DNA from 3 places in the Bacillus sp. OTU530 genome. Region 2 is predicted to be linked to each of the others. Evidence: riboswitches for the same ligand, from Rfam matches in the RefSeq annotation. Region 2 holds a riboswitch; each other region holds the start of a gene.
The links. A riboswitch is a leader RNA that binds a small molecule or an ion and turns the genes downstream of it on or off. The one in region 2 is predicted to bind cyclic di-GMP.
Positions count from the first base shown of each region.

Region 1: linked by a shared signal. The riboswitch ahead of AAHB12_RS17645 (DUF1450 domain-containing protein) and the one ahead of AAHB12_RS07775 (post-COAP-1 domain-containing protein) in region 2 are both predicted to bind cyclic di-GMP.
Region 3: linked by a shared signal. The riboswitch ahead of AAHB12_RS20565 (aspartyl-phosphate phosphatase Spo0E family protein) and the one ahead of AAHB12_RS07775 (post-COAP-1 domain-containing protein) in region 2 are both predicted to bind cyclic di-GMP.

Region 1 is NZ_JASATP010000023.1:78,777-83,430, reverse strand. Features, by position in the region: gene AAHB12_RS17650 (HD domain-containing protein) at 62-1,369, opposite strand; gene AAHB12_RS17645 (DUF1450 domain-containing protein) at 1,638-1,862, opposite strand; cyclic di-GMP riboswitch class I at 2,107-2,195, opposite strand; gene AAHB12_RS17640 (RsfA family transcriptional regulator) at 2,495-3,205, shown strand; gene AAHB12_RS17635 (lipoate--protein ligase family protein) at 3,363-4,199, shown strand; gene pta (phosphate acetyltransferase) at 4,323-4,654, opposite strand, start outside.
Region 2 is NZ_JASATP010000007.1:197,091-201,744, forward strand. Features, by position in the region: gene AAHB12_RS07770 (SH3 domain-containing protein) at 1-844, shown strand, start outside; cyclic di-GMP riboswitch class II at 1,849-1,932, shown strand; gene AAHB12_RS07775 (post-COAP-1 domain-containing protein) at 1,953-3,167, shown strand; cyclic di-GMP riboswitch class I at 3,466-3,554, shown strand; gene AAHB12_RS07780 (ArsR/SmtB family transcription factor) at 3,582-3,863, shown strand; gene AAHB12_RS07785 (Ig-like domain repeat protein) at 4,109-4,654, shown strand, end outside.
Region 3 is NZ_JASATP010000032.1:36,739-41,392, forward strand. Features, by position in the region: gene yhfH (protein YhfH) at 92-223, opposite strand; gene AAHB12_RS20550 (hypothetical protein) at 485-664, opposite strand; partial or broken gene AAHB12_RS31905 (hypothetical protein) at 662-766, opposite strand; gene AAHB12_RS20555 (hypothetical protein) at 851-1,321, opposite strand; gene AAHB12_RS20560 (YwbE family protein) at 1,426-1,623, shown strand; gene AAHB12_RS20565 (aspartyl-phosphate phosphatase Spo0E family protein) at 1,885-2,118, opposite strand; cyclic di-GMP riboswitch class I at 2,139-2,237, opposite strand; gene AAHB12_RS20570 (DedA family protein) at 2,616-3,212, shown strand; gene AAHB12_RS20575 (phosphatase PAP2 family protein) at 3,232-3,900, shown strand; gene AAHB12_RS20580 (spore germination protein) at 4,273-4,654, shown strand, end outside.

The sequences.
Region 1 (4,654 bases), on a different contig from region 2:
AAGGAAAAGACCCTGCTTGGGTCTTTTCCCTTTTTGAAACAGACCTTGTCCGCTGTCTTTATTACCCTTTTCCTTCTAAAATACTAATGATTTTTTCCTTCACTTTTCCTTTCCGTCCATCCTCGTATAAGGTGTCATACGGATAAAAAAGCTTTTGATCCATGCGTTTTTTGCCTGTAATAGCTTCAACGATACTCGATTCACGTGATAATTCACGAAGCTCGCCATTTGGCATCAGCAGCATAATCGGCAAACGTTCCTCTTCTTCACCTGCCCGATAAAAGTCATACGGCAGGTCAGAGGTAGAATCTACAACGAGATAATAATCCGGGTCGATGCCAGCCTTCTTGCATAAGCTGCTTAGCTCCATCCAGTTATTTAATCCGTGATATTTTTCTGTGAAATCTACATATTTAAATAAGTTTCGGTTCACAAAGCGCCGGCAGAGATCACTTAAAATCGCATCTTCTTCCTCCTGCCATACTTGAAAATAATAGTACATAATATTTTCATCAAGCTTTAAGTAATCTTCAATCGTAACCTCATCCTCAAATAGCGAGTAGAAATGAACAGGCTGATGCCTGAATGAGTAATATTGCTTATGAAGTGCCTTCGCGCGATGCAAGATCTTTGTTAAAATAACCTCCGCACTGCGTGTGACCGGATGGAAATACACTTGCCAGTACATTTGATAACGGCTCATAATATAATGCTCCACCGCATGCATACCGCTATACTTAATTACAACCTGATCTCCGTGCGGGCGCATCACACGTAAAATACGCTCCATATCGAAGTTTCCGTAGGTGACCCCAGTAAAATAGGCATCTCGCAGTAAATAATCCATTCGGTCTGCATCAATTTGACTGGAAATCATACTAATTGCTAGCTTATTATCAGAGGTTTTCGCAATAACCTCGGCTACCTTTTTCGGGAATTCACGGTCAACCTCCCGCAGCACTTGATTAATTTCTGTATCACCAAGGATAATGCGCTGCGTGAAATGCTCATGGTCAAGATGAAATACCTTTTCAAAGGAATGTGAAAATGGCCCGTGCCCAACATCATGTAAAAGCGCGGCACATAAGCAAAGTAAGCGATCCTCAGTATTCCATGCGGGTCTGCCATCAAACACATTATCAATCATCCGACGAATGATTTCATATACGCCGAGCGAGTGATTAAATCGGCTATGCTCCGCTCCATGAAACGTAAAAAATGTTGTACCAAGCTGTTTGACGCGGCGTAATCTTTGGAACTCTGCTGTACCGATCAAATCCCAAATGACCTGATCATCCACATGAACATATTTATGTACAGGATCCTTAAACACCTTTTTTTCATTCATTTTGCCATTGGGATATACCATTTAAGATACCCCCTTTCTTTGCTACTATCATACCTGTATTATACCGAAAGGATAATGAGATGAGAAAGACCCGCCTATGCATTTATATTCAATTACATACAAATTCCAATTAAAGAAAACTCGCCGATTGGCGAGCCCTGCCCTTAGGCAAAGACAGAGGCGTAGCCCTACTTATACTGTATTCCTAAAAGTTAGCTTCCTGCTAGAACTTAACTTTACGCTCTCCTAATAGTGAAAAAAGCACTTCCTCTACCGAGAAGTGCTTTCCTTATTTTCCTAGTTTATCCTCAATTTTTTTAATTAATTCAGTTTCATTTGGTGCCGAAACAGGGCGGTTATTCACGAACGCAAATGACTTTTTGCGCCCTGGCCCACAGTATGACTGACAGCCAACCTGCACATCTGCATCCGGGTCTACTTTCTTTAAACGCGGAAGCAATGTTTTTAAATTTGTGGCCTGACAATCATCGCACACCCGAAATTCATTTGCCATCTTGCACAATCCTTTCTCGAGCTCAAACTTTTCGCATATATTAGTATGCACCGTTGCACGATTTGCTAAAAGATATTTTACCGTTCTTTTTGAAATGTTGCAAGCTATCCGTGCACGATCTTATAAGGCAAAGCTATCATTAATTGTTGTCCACATAGGAAAACAGGCAGAAATAATGCATCTGCCTGTTTTCCTATTCATATGTATTTTCAAAACGCTCTAAATGGCAGAACTATTAAAAAAGGATGGCAACCAGACGACCATAGAGGAATTTCCTCTTTAGGCTCTAAGCTTTGCGTCCCTGCTTTTCAGCCAGGTTTGCCTTTTACATATCATATAAAAATGTAGTGGGGTATTCTCTTATAGAGAATACTAAGTAAGTAAGTATGAACATATTATACATTTTTTTATAAGAAAAATACATACTCTTTTTATTTTCTCTCTATATTTTCCACTTCCAATCGACCTGAAAAGCTAATCTGAAAGAGAGATAGTATGTTTTACTAGGAACTTCAGAGCCTCTATCTCTGGAAATAATCTACCATTTTTTTAAAAGGTTTGTATAAGACGTATCATTTCCGTCCATCCTAAAGGTAGAAAACACTTTAGAAAGGGATTAAGGAGATGATTCTATGAAGATAAGACAAGATGCTTGGACAGAAGAAGATGATTTGCTTTTGGCAGAAACAGTACTGCGCCATGTCCGGGAAGGAAGCACGCAATTAAACGCCTTTGAAGAAGTAGGAGATAGACTTAATCGCACATCAGCGGCTTGTGGATTTCGTTGGAATGCCGTTGTACGCTATAACTATGAAAAAGATCTACAGGTAGCAAAAAGGCATCGCAAAGAGAAGATGCGTGCAATCGGCGGGGATCAGGCAAAGAAAAAGCTGCTGTATACACCACCAGCACCAGCTCCTGCCGTGCGTACTGTTGATATGGAAGCTGATGAAGTCATAGAAAATACAGTTCTACTAGAAGAACCTTCCTTCACCATGACGGATACTGCTGTTTTTAGTCCAAGGGAGACTTCTTCTCTTACAATGGCAGATGTAATTCATTTTCTGCAATCTTTAGGAAGCTCAGATGTAAAGGTCACTGCATTGGAGCGCGAAAATGAACGATTAAGAAAAGAAATTACTGAATACATGCATAAAAATGAAGAACTAGCAGGCAAAGTTGCCAAGCTAGAGCAAGAATCAACGACGATTCAAGAGGATTACGAAACAATGATGAAAATTATGAATCGCGCCCGTAAGCTCGCTCTTATGGATGAAGAGGAGCGACCAACAACAAGCTTCCGAATGGACCGAAACGGGAACCTTGAAAAAATTGCAGAATGATAGCCGCAGAGGAGATAGCTATATTGCTATCTTCTTTTTTGTTATAATGACTTAAGGAAAGCGGACATAGACCATTTTACCTGCGGGAGACCCCCGTTCAATAAAATCGGCAGCAGTCCATTAAGCTTTATAACCTCATCATAAAGGGGCTACAGACATGCGTGATTATCGTTCTATTTTATCTCAGCCCCAATGGCGCATCATTGACCAATCAAGTCTAGGACCGCAGTTTCAAGCACTGCAGTCTTTCGCGATGGATGATACATTATGTACAACAGTCGGCAGTGGGCTTTCCCCTGCAACGGTGCGCTCTTGGGTTCATCACAATACAATTGTACTTGGCATCCAAGATACAAGGCTCCCGTTTTTACAGGAGGGCATAAACTTTTTACAGGAGCAGGGCTGGAATGTAATTGTACGCAATTCAGGCGGTCTTGCGGTTGTGCTGGACGAAGGAGTGTTAAACATCTCCCTCATCCTGCGCGAAGCCGATAAGAGCATTGATATTAACCTTGGCTATGATGCAATGCTGGGGCTCATTCAAGAAATGCTTCATGATTATGGTGCTGTCATTGAAGCAAGAGAGATTGTTGGCTCCTATTGTCCAGGCAGCTATGATTTAAGCATTGACGGTAAAAAATTTGCCGGTATCTCACAGCGCCGGATTCGCGGCGGGATTGCTGTACAAATTTATCTGTGCGCCACGGGCAGTGGCTCAAATCGAGCTGCCCTCATTCGCGATTTTTATCAGCTTGCGCTAAAGGGAGAGCAGACAAAGTTTGTCTATCCTGTTATCGTGCCGGATGTAATGGCATCCTTATCGGAGCTGCTGAAGACAGACATCACCGTGTATCACTTAATGATGCGTCTGCTGCAAACACTTCAACACTTTACGCCGACGCTCTCACCATCACAGCTGCTTCCTGAAGAGGTCTCAATGTATGAACAAAACCTCCATCGGGTTTTAGAGAGAAACAACAAAGCTCTAGGATAAATACCCAGCGGAAGCGCAGCAGGATAGCGTATACAGAAAACTCGTCACCTGGCGGACAGAGACACGGTTGAACTTATACTTTGTTCCTAAAATGAAAAAAAGCCCAATATGGGCTTTTTTTATTTACAGTGCTTGACCTGCAGTGATTAAAGACAGCTTATATACATCCTCTTCATTACAGCCGCGGGATAAGTCATTTACAGGCATGTTCAATCCTTGTAAAACAGGTCCAATCGCCTCAAAGTTCCCTAAGCGCTGTGCAATTTTGTAGCCGATATTTCCTGCTTCAAGGCTTGGAAATACAAATACATTCGCATTCCCTTCAATAACAGAACCAGGCGCTTTTTGCTTCGCAACAGCTGGTACGAAAGCCGCATCGAATTGGAACTCACCATCCAATGTTAACTCCGGTGCCATTTGCTTCGCAAGCTGCGTCGCTTCTACTACCTTTTCTG
Region 2 (4,654 bases):
AGGTGATCAGGTAGTTGTAACAAAGGATAGTGTAAATTTAAGATCACAACCTAGTAGCTCCTCTTCAATTGTAAGTGTGTTAGCTAAAAACACTAGCCTGATTATCCAGGGGAATTTTTCATATGATCAATCTTTAAGCAGTAGCAACCAATTTGTATGGTACCCAGTGAAAACTGCAGATCAAAGGGTAGTGGGTTATATTTCCTCTGCCTACATTATGGAAGTAGGAAAAGTAACAAAAGTAAATGTAACAACAGATAAACCAAGCCCCCAAGCTGTGGCAACACCGATTACGTTGACAGCTACATCAGAGGGAAGCAGCAACCCTATATATAAGTTTTACATCTTTGAGGGAGATACGGGAAAAGTAGTACAAAACTACAGTGAAAAAAATACCTTTACATGGAAACCAGAACGAGCAGGAACATATAGGTTATCAGTACATGTGAAGGATATTAACTCCCAGGCGGCTTATGATACTTACTATTCTTTCTGGTACAAAGTACAGGATGGGAAGGTAACCCAGATAAATGTAACAACAGATAAATCAAGCCCTCAAGCTGTGGCAACACTGATTACGTTGACAGCTACATCAGGGGGAAGCAGTAACCCTTTATATAAATTTTATGTCTTTGAAGGGGATACGGGAAGAGTAGTACAAAACTACAGTGAAAAAAATACCTTTACATGGAAACCAGAACGAGCAGGAACATATAGGTTATCAGTACATGCAAAGGATATTAACTCTCAAGCAGCTTATGATACTTACTATTCTTTCTGGTACAAGGTACAGGATGGGAAAGTAACTCAGGTAAATGTAACAACAGATAAGATAAGTCCATAGAATACTGGTACTCCAGTTATCATTTCAACAACATCTGAAGAAAGCAGCAACCCGGGGTATCGATCTGTGTCCGGGATGGTAACTGTGTTCTTACTACATCGCAGGAGTATAGGGCGAATAGTGCAACTACATAGACACCAACAAAGTCTGGAGTCTATACAGTAATTGTTTATGCAAGAGATAAGAACTCTGGAGCGAATTATGGATCTCGAGCGGAAATGTACTATAGAGTACAATAAATAAAATAACCAGCAAAACCAAAAAGGGCGCCAACTATGATGCGCTCTTTTCTCATGTCCATCGGTATTTGAGCAAGCGGGGACAACGTGCTCGTTCTATATACCACATCAGTCTCAAGGCCTAGTAATGGCAAGGGATTTGCGCTGTTGGTTTTGCTAGCTTGCTAACGAAATGAAAACTTGAGTAAAAAAACGAAAGGTAGTATTGCCGCTGAAATATTGGTTGTATACGATTTTGAACGATTGAGGGTTGGAGTACGAATTGAAAAGCATTAGCATCCTCGAAAAGTATGTTTTAAACATTATTTTTGGTCACCACTTCCTGCAGAAGAATTAAAAATCTTCTATGAAGCAATAGATAAAGGAGTAGAAATGGTTCTTAAAATACGATCTAGTATTTAGCCATCATCAATAAATTTAGGGGTTGTCCATTTTTGTCCTTCTGTGCTGTTAGTTTTTGTAAGTAATTGAGGTTTTAATTTACTTTTTTCACCAAAATCCCCATGATAAGATATAAAAATAAAGCGTTTTCTTTCCCGTTGTTCTTTTTCATAGAAGATTCTCTACTTAGAAAATTAATTTTGTTATTTTACCTTTCTAACTGTTTTTTATGATTCTAACAGGTATAGAAGGTGTTAGGTAATTCACTAGATAAAGGCATAACCTTTAGTCATTTGTTCTTTGTGAGGAAAAGGCTTTTTGAGAAGGTTAATCTTGTTCTTTTGATTTTCTTAATTTTCTTATTGGGATATGCATGAGCTATAAAGAGCACGGGGGAGCGATGAAACTCTACTTGTATTTGGTCGCTTAAGTGGAGTGGAGCTAGTAGCGAAACCGACCCCCTCTAAATAAATTATGGGGGGATTTTTTTGAAAAAAGGTAGCTTATTAGCAGGTATTGGAGTTATGGCATTGAGTGTCGGTATATGGGGAAATCCTTCAATTTCCTTAGCAGCAGCCCCACCAAAAGTCTCTGGAGGATCTGTAGTTTTAATGGGATTGGAACCAGAGGACGGACATCTTGAGGGCGGGCGTCGGGCTCATGGTCCTATTAGCGCTTACGTAAACATCGTAAAAAAAATGAAAGTTACAAATGGTGGAAATGGGATCTTAGTAATCGGCGGATCCGGAAATGATAATAATGCTATTAAGGTGTTTTGGAAGGAAATAGCATCAAAAACTAATATGAAAGCGACTTTTGTATCTGGTAATAATATTTCTAGCCAATCATTTGATGGGTTTGCCATTATTGCTATCGCAAGCGATATATACAATACCCCAAATGGTGGATTAACGAATGAAGAAAATGACTTGTTAGCAGCACGTGGGGGGGATATAGCCAATTTTATAAATAAAGGCGGTGGATTATTTGGGGGAACCTCAGATTTTGATAATCCATATGGATACATGACAAGATTTGGAATCTTTACATTTAATCTTTATACCAACAAACCTATTATTAATAAGGTCTCGATAACTACTGAAGGTGCGGCATTTGATATGAAAGCTGATGAATTGAGTGTACCGGCTTGGCACGATGAATTTACGGCTTTCCCAAATTTCTTTAAGGTTTTGGTACGTAATGAAACGCCTTTACAACAATTTTCACAAAAAAATCCACTTGCAATCGGTGGAAACAGTGTTATTATATCCCCACAATTTGGATTTAAAAAGGTAACAGGAGGGGGATATGTTGAAAATGATAAGAATAAGCAATCATTTGGTTTTAACATGTTGCCGGACGAACAAGGTTTAAGAGTTCAACTTGAATATAATGATCATTTGAAAAGTAATAAGACTGATGTAGTAAAGATAAAAATAGATAATTATGCGATGAGTCTGAAACAAAAGCTTGCAGAAATTAAGGAGAATGGAAAAACTATCGGGATTGAATTTGATACAGTCGGAGAAGTGACAAGTTCTACCTCTGGCAAGCAAAACAGCACTATTCATATTAGAGTTGTTGATCGTGGGGAACCTGGTACAAAAGATGAGTTCCGATTAACTATACTTGATGGACCTAATAAAGGATATACATCACAGTCTGGTATAATTCAAGGAGGCAATATTCAGGTACACCAATAACCTGAATTAATTAGATTGCGAAGGGGAAGACAAACGGGGTTGTTGAAAAATACTCATTCAAAGTAACGAGAAGACAAATTCCTACAACATGTAGAGCTTGTCTTCTTTTTTGTTGAGAATACAATTACATTTTCAACAAAAAAGTTATTTGTTAGCGAAAGACACCTAATCTTGTTGTTCTAAAGAACGATTCTACGGTGGATGGTGTAAAGTTCTATATTAATTTCTATTTTTAGAGTTAGTTATGATAAGTTTCTAATTTTTTTATCTATAATAAAATTTGGAATTAGATTATAATTATTTCCGTAGGCAAACCTTGTGAAAACATGGGGCGCAAAGCTTTAGGGGCTAAAATAGCAAATGTTATCAAGCTAGCCAGCTGCCGTTCACGTGAAAGAGGAATTAGAGGAGTGAATGTATATGAAAATTGAAAAATTTAATGACGGAGTGGAAATCTTAAAAGTATTAGCTCATCCTGCACGAATTGCACTTGTAAAAGTTATGATTGAGAAAGGACCTGTAAATGTAACTACTCTTTACGAGGAACTTGAAGCACCACAAAGCACAGTTAGTCAACATCTATCAAAATTGAAGAGCGCCAAGGTTATTTCAGGAAAACGTAGAGGTTTAGAGGTTTACTACGAGGTGAAGGACGAGCGAGTAGAAACCATTCTCAATACAGTAGCTAGTGCTTAAGTTTCATTACAATAAAACTATTTGAAAGCGGATTGCTGCGGCAGTTCGCTTTTTCTTTTGCTTCAATTGTCAGTACTAGTGTTTAACAAAACCTTCGGCTTACAGCTATACAAAATATAAGATATAGGTAATTGGAGAGGAAAATAAGATAATCACACAAATATAAGTAAATGTTACCAATCTATATGAATATTAGAATTTAAAAGAGGAGTGTGATAAAATTTTTTAAGAGGGGGCACTTACATATGAATTTTTGGAAAATGTTTACGTTTATTGTTATTCTAGTACTAACTCTCCAATATCCGGCTCAGACACTTGCGTCAGAATTAGTAGATACGGAGCTACCGTCTTTGTCAAATGTAGAAACAGATAAGCAGAATTATCAGGCTGGCGAAACAGTAAACATCAGTATTATGGCAACGGATGATGTTTCGGGGGTTAGGGATGTAGTAGCAAGGATAAAAGGTCCTGACGGAACAGAGTTAGCTGGGGCAGGAACTTATGATACTGTTAGTGGCAAGTGGATTGTGAAGATTCCGCTTAATATATCTGTACAACCAGGCAAATGGCAGATTTTACGTGTCTCGCTTTTTGATAAGGTAGGGCATTTTGTTAGCTATGAGAATGGTGTAGATTATACAGCTGAATTTAATGTGGAAAATACTTCACCAGTAGATACAGAACTACCATCTTTGTCAAATGTAGAACCAGATAAACAGACCTATCAGGCTGGTGAGACAGTAAGCCTTAACATTACAGCAACGGATGATGTTTCAGGAGTTAGGGATGTA
Region 3 (4,654 bases), on a different contig from region 2:
CTCAGTTACTCTATTTGCTTTAACTTGATGGACATGCGCTATAATCTGCATACTTCTTATAAGCGCATGAAAGGCGAATTACAAAACGTCATCACCCTTCATCAATTACTTCCTTGCAATGTTCGCATTCGTGTAAGTATGATTCGTGTTGCTCTTCGATCTTCCAGCCACAGCCGCGGCAGACCTTCGCAGGTATTCGTCTATAAAATTCTAGGTCTTCCATAACAAGTGCCTCCTTCAATTTTATTCGTACTATTGTATTATTCAGCAAGGTGGTAATTTGATAACTGCTACATAATTCCAATAAAGAAAACTCGCCGATTGGTGAGCCCCACTCTTAGGCGAAGACAGAGACGTGGCTGCACTTATACTGTATTCTTAAAATTTCCGACTACGTCGAATTCGCTTCTATCTGGAAACTTATACCTTCCTAACAATGTAAAAAAGACGCCCGCAGCGTTAAGCTACAGGCGTTTTCTTTGCGTTATTTCGTTTCTTCTTTCTCAGCTTCTTGCTCCTGTAGCGTATGCTTTAGCGCTACATAGGTTAGCTTTGCTACTGATTCCGGCAAGCGAATCAAGAACCGATAAATACTTTTCCCAAATCTTTGCGAACTGAAGGCTTTTCTCCTTAAAGGCACCATTTTCCATAGAAAACTCTTCAATTTCATAATCTTCTCTAGCAAAAGCTTTTACAACCCGATTCCACTTATATTTTCCTGTACAACCGAGTTTAACTTTGAAAGCTGTTCTCGAATTGCCGCAAATGTGGGTTTAACATCAGATGGTGTCTATAAGCAAAAAAGCCCATGATTTACGTTGTATATAAATCATGGGCTTTTTTGTAAGACTCATGCCCGCTTAAACCCTTCTTCCTCCAAATACTGCTTCGCTTCATTGTAGGAAGGAAACGTTCCATCAAGGTTTAAACCTGCATACACATTCCACATCTCATCCTCTTGGACTAAAATAAGCGATGCGTTATCTTCATTCACCCAGCGCTCCTCCTCCAAATCTCCAACGATTGCCACTTCAGCAGTTGATCGGGGTGCGAGGGATTGAATCGATTTTGCAATCACTGTGCGCAGCTCTTCCTCTGAGAAATCTCGGATATTAATCATGCCTCTGTCATCTGTATTATAGCTGCTTACATATTCTGCATAAACAAATCCATTTCCGTTTGGATGCAAGTGGTATACGACATTTTTCTTATCGCTTGCACTTTCCTCATAATGAAAATTTACACGTTTCATCGATACATCCTTGCGCTTAAGCTCCGGAAAAGATTCAATAATAGCGAGTTTTTGTTCAAAAGTTAACATGTTACCTCCATGTAGATGTGCATTATAGTTCAAATTATTATACCATTAGTAGAAGATAACACCAAAACTAAGCAAATTCTTAGGCGGAAAAGAGGAAATGATTTATGAATGATGGACGATATAGAAAAAATATTCAGGCTGGTCTAGAAGTGAATATTGTACTAAAAAAGGATCAGCGTACAGGAAATACGACGCGTGGAATTGTAAAGGACCTGCTGACGAATTCGCAATTTCATCCTCATGGAATCAAGGTTCGTCTTACAGATGGACAAGTAGGCAGGGTACAAACAATTGTTAACTAATAACAAACAAAAAGGGACAGATTCATACACTTACGAATCTGTCCCTTTTTATCTGATGACAACCATTTTCCCTACCTCGTCACAAATACTATGAGTTATAGGACAAACTTGGAGTTTTAACATGCAACCTAATTTAACTTTAGCTAGCTAATCACTACTTCAGGCAGTTGAACAATCCCCGATAGAAACGCTTATACCATCTCCATTAATCCTATGTTTGCTTATCCCTTATCATTTAGATGCTGCACACATTAATAATACCTATACAATTTGTCCCCTCATAGATAGGTTGATTAATTTGTCTAGTTGTTGACTGCATTTGATAGTTTTAGGATGAGTTAATCCATATAGTTTACCTAGATGAAGTAGTTGCCTTCTTTTTTGCTCAATAATGGCTGGGTTATTTTGTTTAGCATCCAAAAGTACGTCCATCCATTTCAAATCAGTAGAATCAGCTTGCTTGTCTTCCATCGGTAATTCAACTAGCACCTTCACCCTTGTAGTTCCCTCCGTATTACGGCAGCCCAGCAATCATAGTGGGAGCGGCATACCTCTCCCACCTTAGACCTGTAGCTTTGCGTCCCTATCTTTCAATAGGTTTGCCTTTATCGAAACTTTATTTTTTATCTATATAAATATGCTTTATTTTGTCAATATAGGAGTAACAAGAATCACTATTTGCTGCACTAGTAGCCTCTACAAAATTATTTCTATAGAATCCATCAACACCAAATGGCTCAGTCGTTCTCTTTAATCATTTTCTCATATTTTTACATTTTTTTCAATTATAGTTTTTAGAAAGTTTTACGAGTTGAACTACCTACTACCTTTACTCCCCACATCCTCACACTCCTCTTATACAGGCCATAACCCTCCTAGCCCAAATACTAAGCACATTGTAACAGGTATAAACCGCGCATAAAAAAAGAATACTGAGAAAAGCATCATCTCCGACCGATTCTTTTATTCCAATAGCATAGGAGTGTGAATGGATGGAGCACCAATTAACCTATCTTCTTTCACATTTTGGATATTATGGTATTATATTAGCCTTAATTGGAGGCATTATCGGACTCCCTCTGCCGGATGAAATCCTTCTTACCTTTATTGGATATTGCGTCTTTCAGGGAAACATAGCTTATATTCCTTCCTTACTAAGTGCTTTTTTAGGGACAAGCGGCGGCATTTCGCTTAGCTATCTATTAGGAATCAAATTGGGTTTGCCATTTTTAACAAGGTTTGGACCAAGGCTCCATATTACAGAAGACAGAATTAATAAAACAAGACAATTATTCACAAAACTAGGTCCTTATCTGCTTTTTATTGGATACTTTATTCCTGGCATCCGCCATATTACCGCCTATCTTGCAGGAATTAACGGGTACTCCTTTAAGAAGTTTGCACGGTATGCATACCCTGGGGCATTGCTCTGGTCTTTTACCTTTATTACGTTAGGAAGATCATTAGGAGGAAATTGGAAAATCATTGCTATGTATATCTCTAAATATCGTATATACCTTATGCTAGCTGCGGTTAGTATTATCTGGGGCGCCTATTTATTTTGGAAGAGAAGACAAAAATTGCAATGAATCTAAGGTGGTTATTTATATGAATTTAAAGCTTCAACTTACTACTGCTTTTATAATAAGTTTGTTATCTCTTATCGGCTTCAGCCTTATGGCTATTCTGATTAGCAAGCAAAGGATTATTTCATTTGATAGTACCGTTATAGCCTTTATTCAAGGCCTTGAGTCCCCAGCTCTGACAGCTATTATGAAATTCTTCACCTTTATTGGATCGACAAGTTCTGTTGCGATACTTGCTATGATTGCCTTATTTTTTCTCTATGTTGTACTCAAGCATCGATCAGAGCTGATTCTATTACTTACTGCCGTTTTAGGAAGCAACCTCCTTTTTATCACATTAAAGCTGTTTTTTCAGCGAGCCCGTCCGGATTTACATCGTCTGATCGAGGTAAGCGGCTACAGCTTTCCGAGCGGCCATGCAACAAATGCATGTACGCTATATGGAACTCTCTCCTTCCTACTATGGCGGCATATTCCTACTCGTTGGGGGCGTACCATCTTAATTATTATCAGTATCGTAATGATTCTCACAATTGGAATAAGCCGCATTTATCTAGGCGTACATTATCCTAGCGATATCATCGGCGGCTATTTTATTAGTACATTTTGGTTAACCACGCTCATTTGGTTTTATCAACGATATAGGGAAAAGCGATATATGCGGCAGCATGTCAATGGAAACAACAAATAACGATTACCCATATGAGATAAAATGCTGCATATAACAGGCTCTGCATACAGACAAATAATCCCCGTTCCTTTAAGGGATTTCTCTTGAAGGAATGGATAAACTAAACTATGTATTTTTATACGGACAGCATATCCAGCCGGATATGCTCTAATCTAAGACCGCATTTTATTTTTGTACGATATTCGGATATTTGATTCATCCCCTCAGAATCATTTCTTTTCACCACCCTATTTCTTAAATACTTACAGATTTTCTCCCTTATTAAAACCTCTCCAAAAGCATTATCGGATTCATTTACATAGTTATGCATAATTGGTAGTTAATGCAACAACAATAAAGTAAGAAAATGAAGTCATTTAGAGGCTGGGGAGGGTGATTGATATCATTAAAAGCATCAAGGAATTCATTACATTTCTTTATCACAGCAGCCGCTCCTATAACAAAGAACACCCTATTGAAGACGAACAAAATGTACTAAACAATCAAATACTAACTGGAAATTTAAATCATGACATACAAGAATTCAAAATGATTTTCGAGCGTTCCTCCGATATTGTATATCGCGAATTCCAAGTGGGATGCCAAAAGGGAACTCTTATTTTTTTGGATGGCCTTGTTAGTACAGAATTAATGGATGCAGATATATTAAAGCCGTTATTTAACTATGGAAAAGACCAAGTATGTCCTTCCGAAATCCATCTCATCAAACAACTGCTTCTGGAACAAGTCATTACGGCTGCTCAAATCAGTGAGG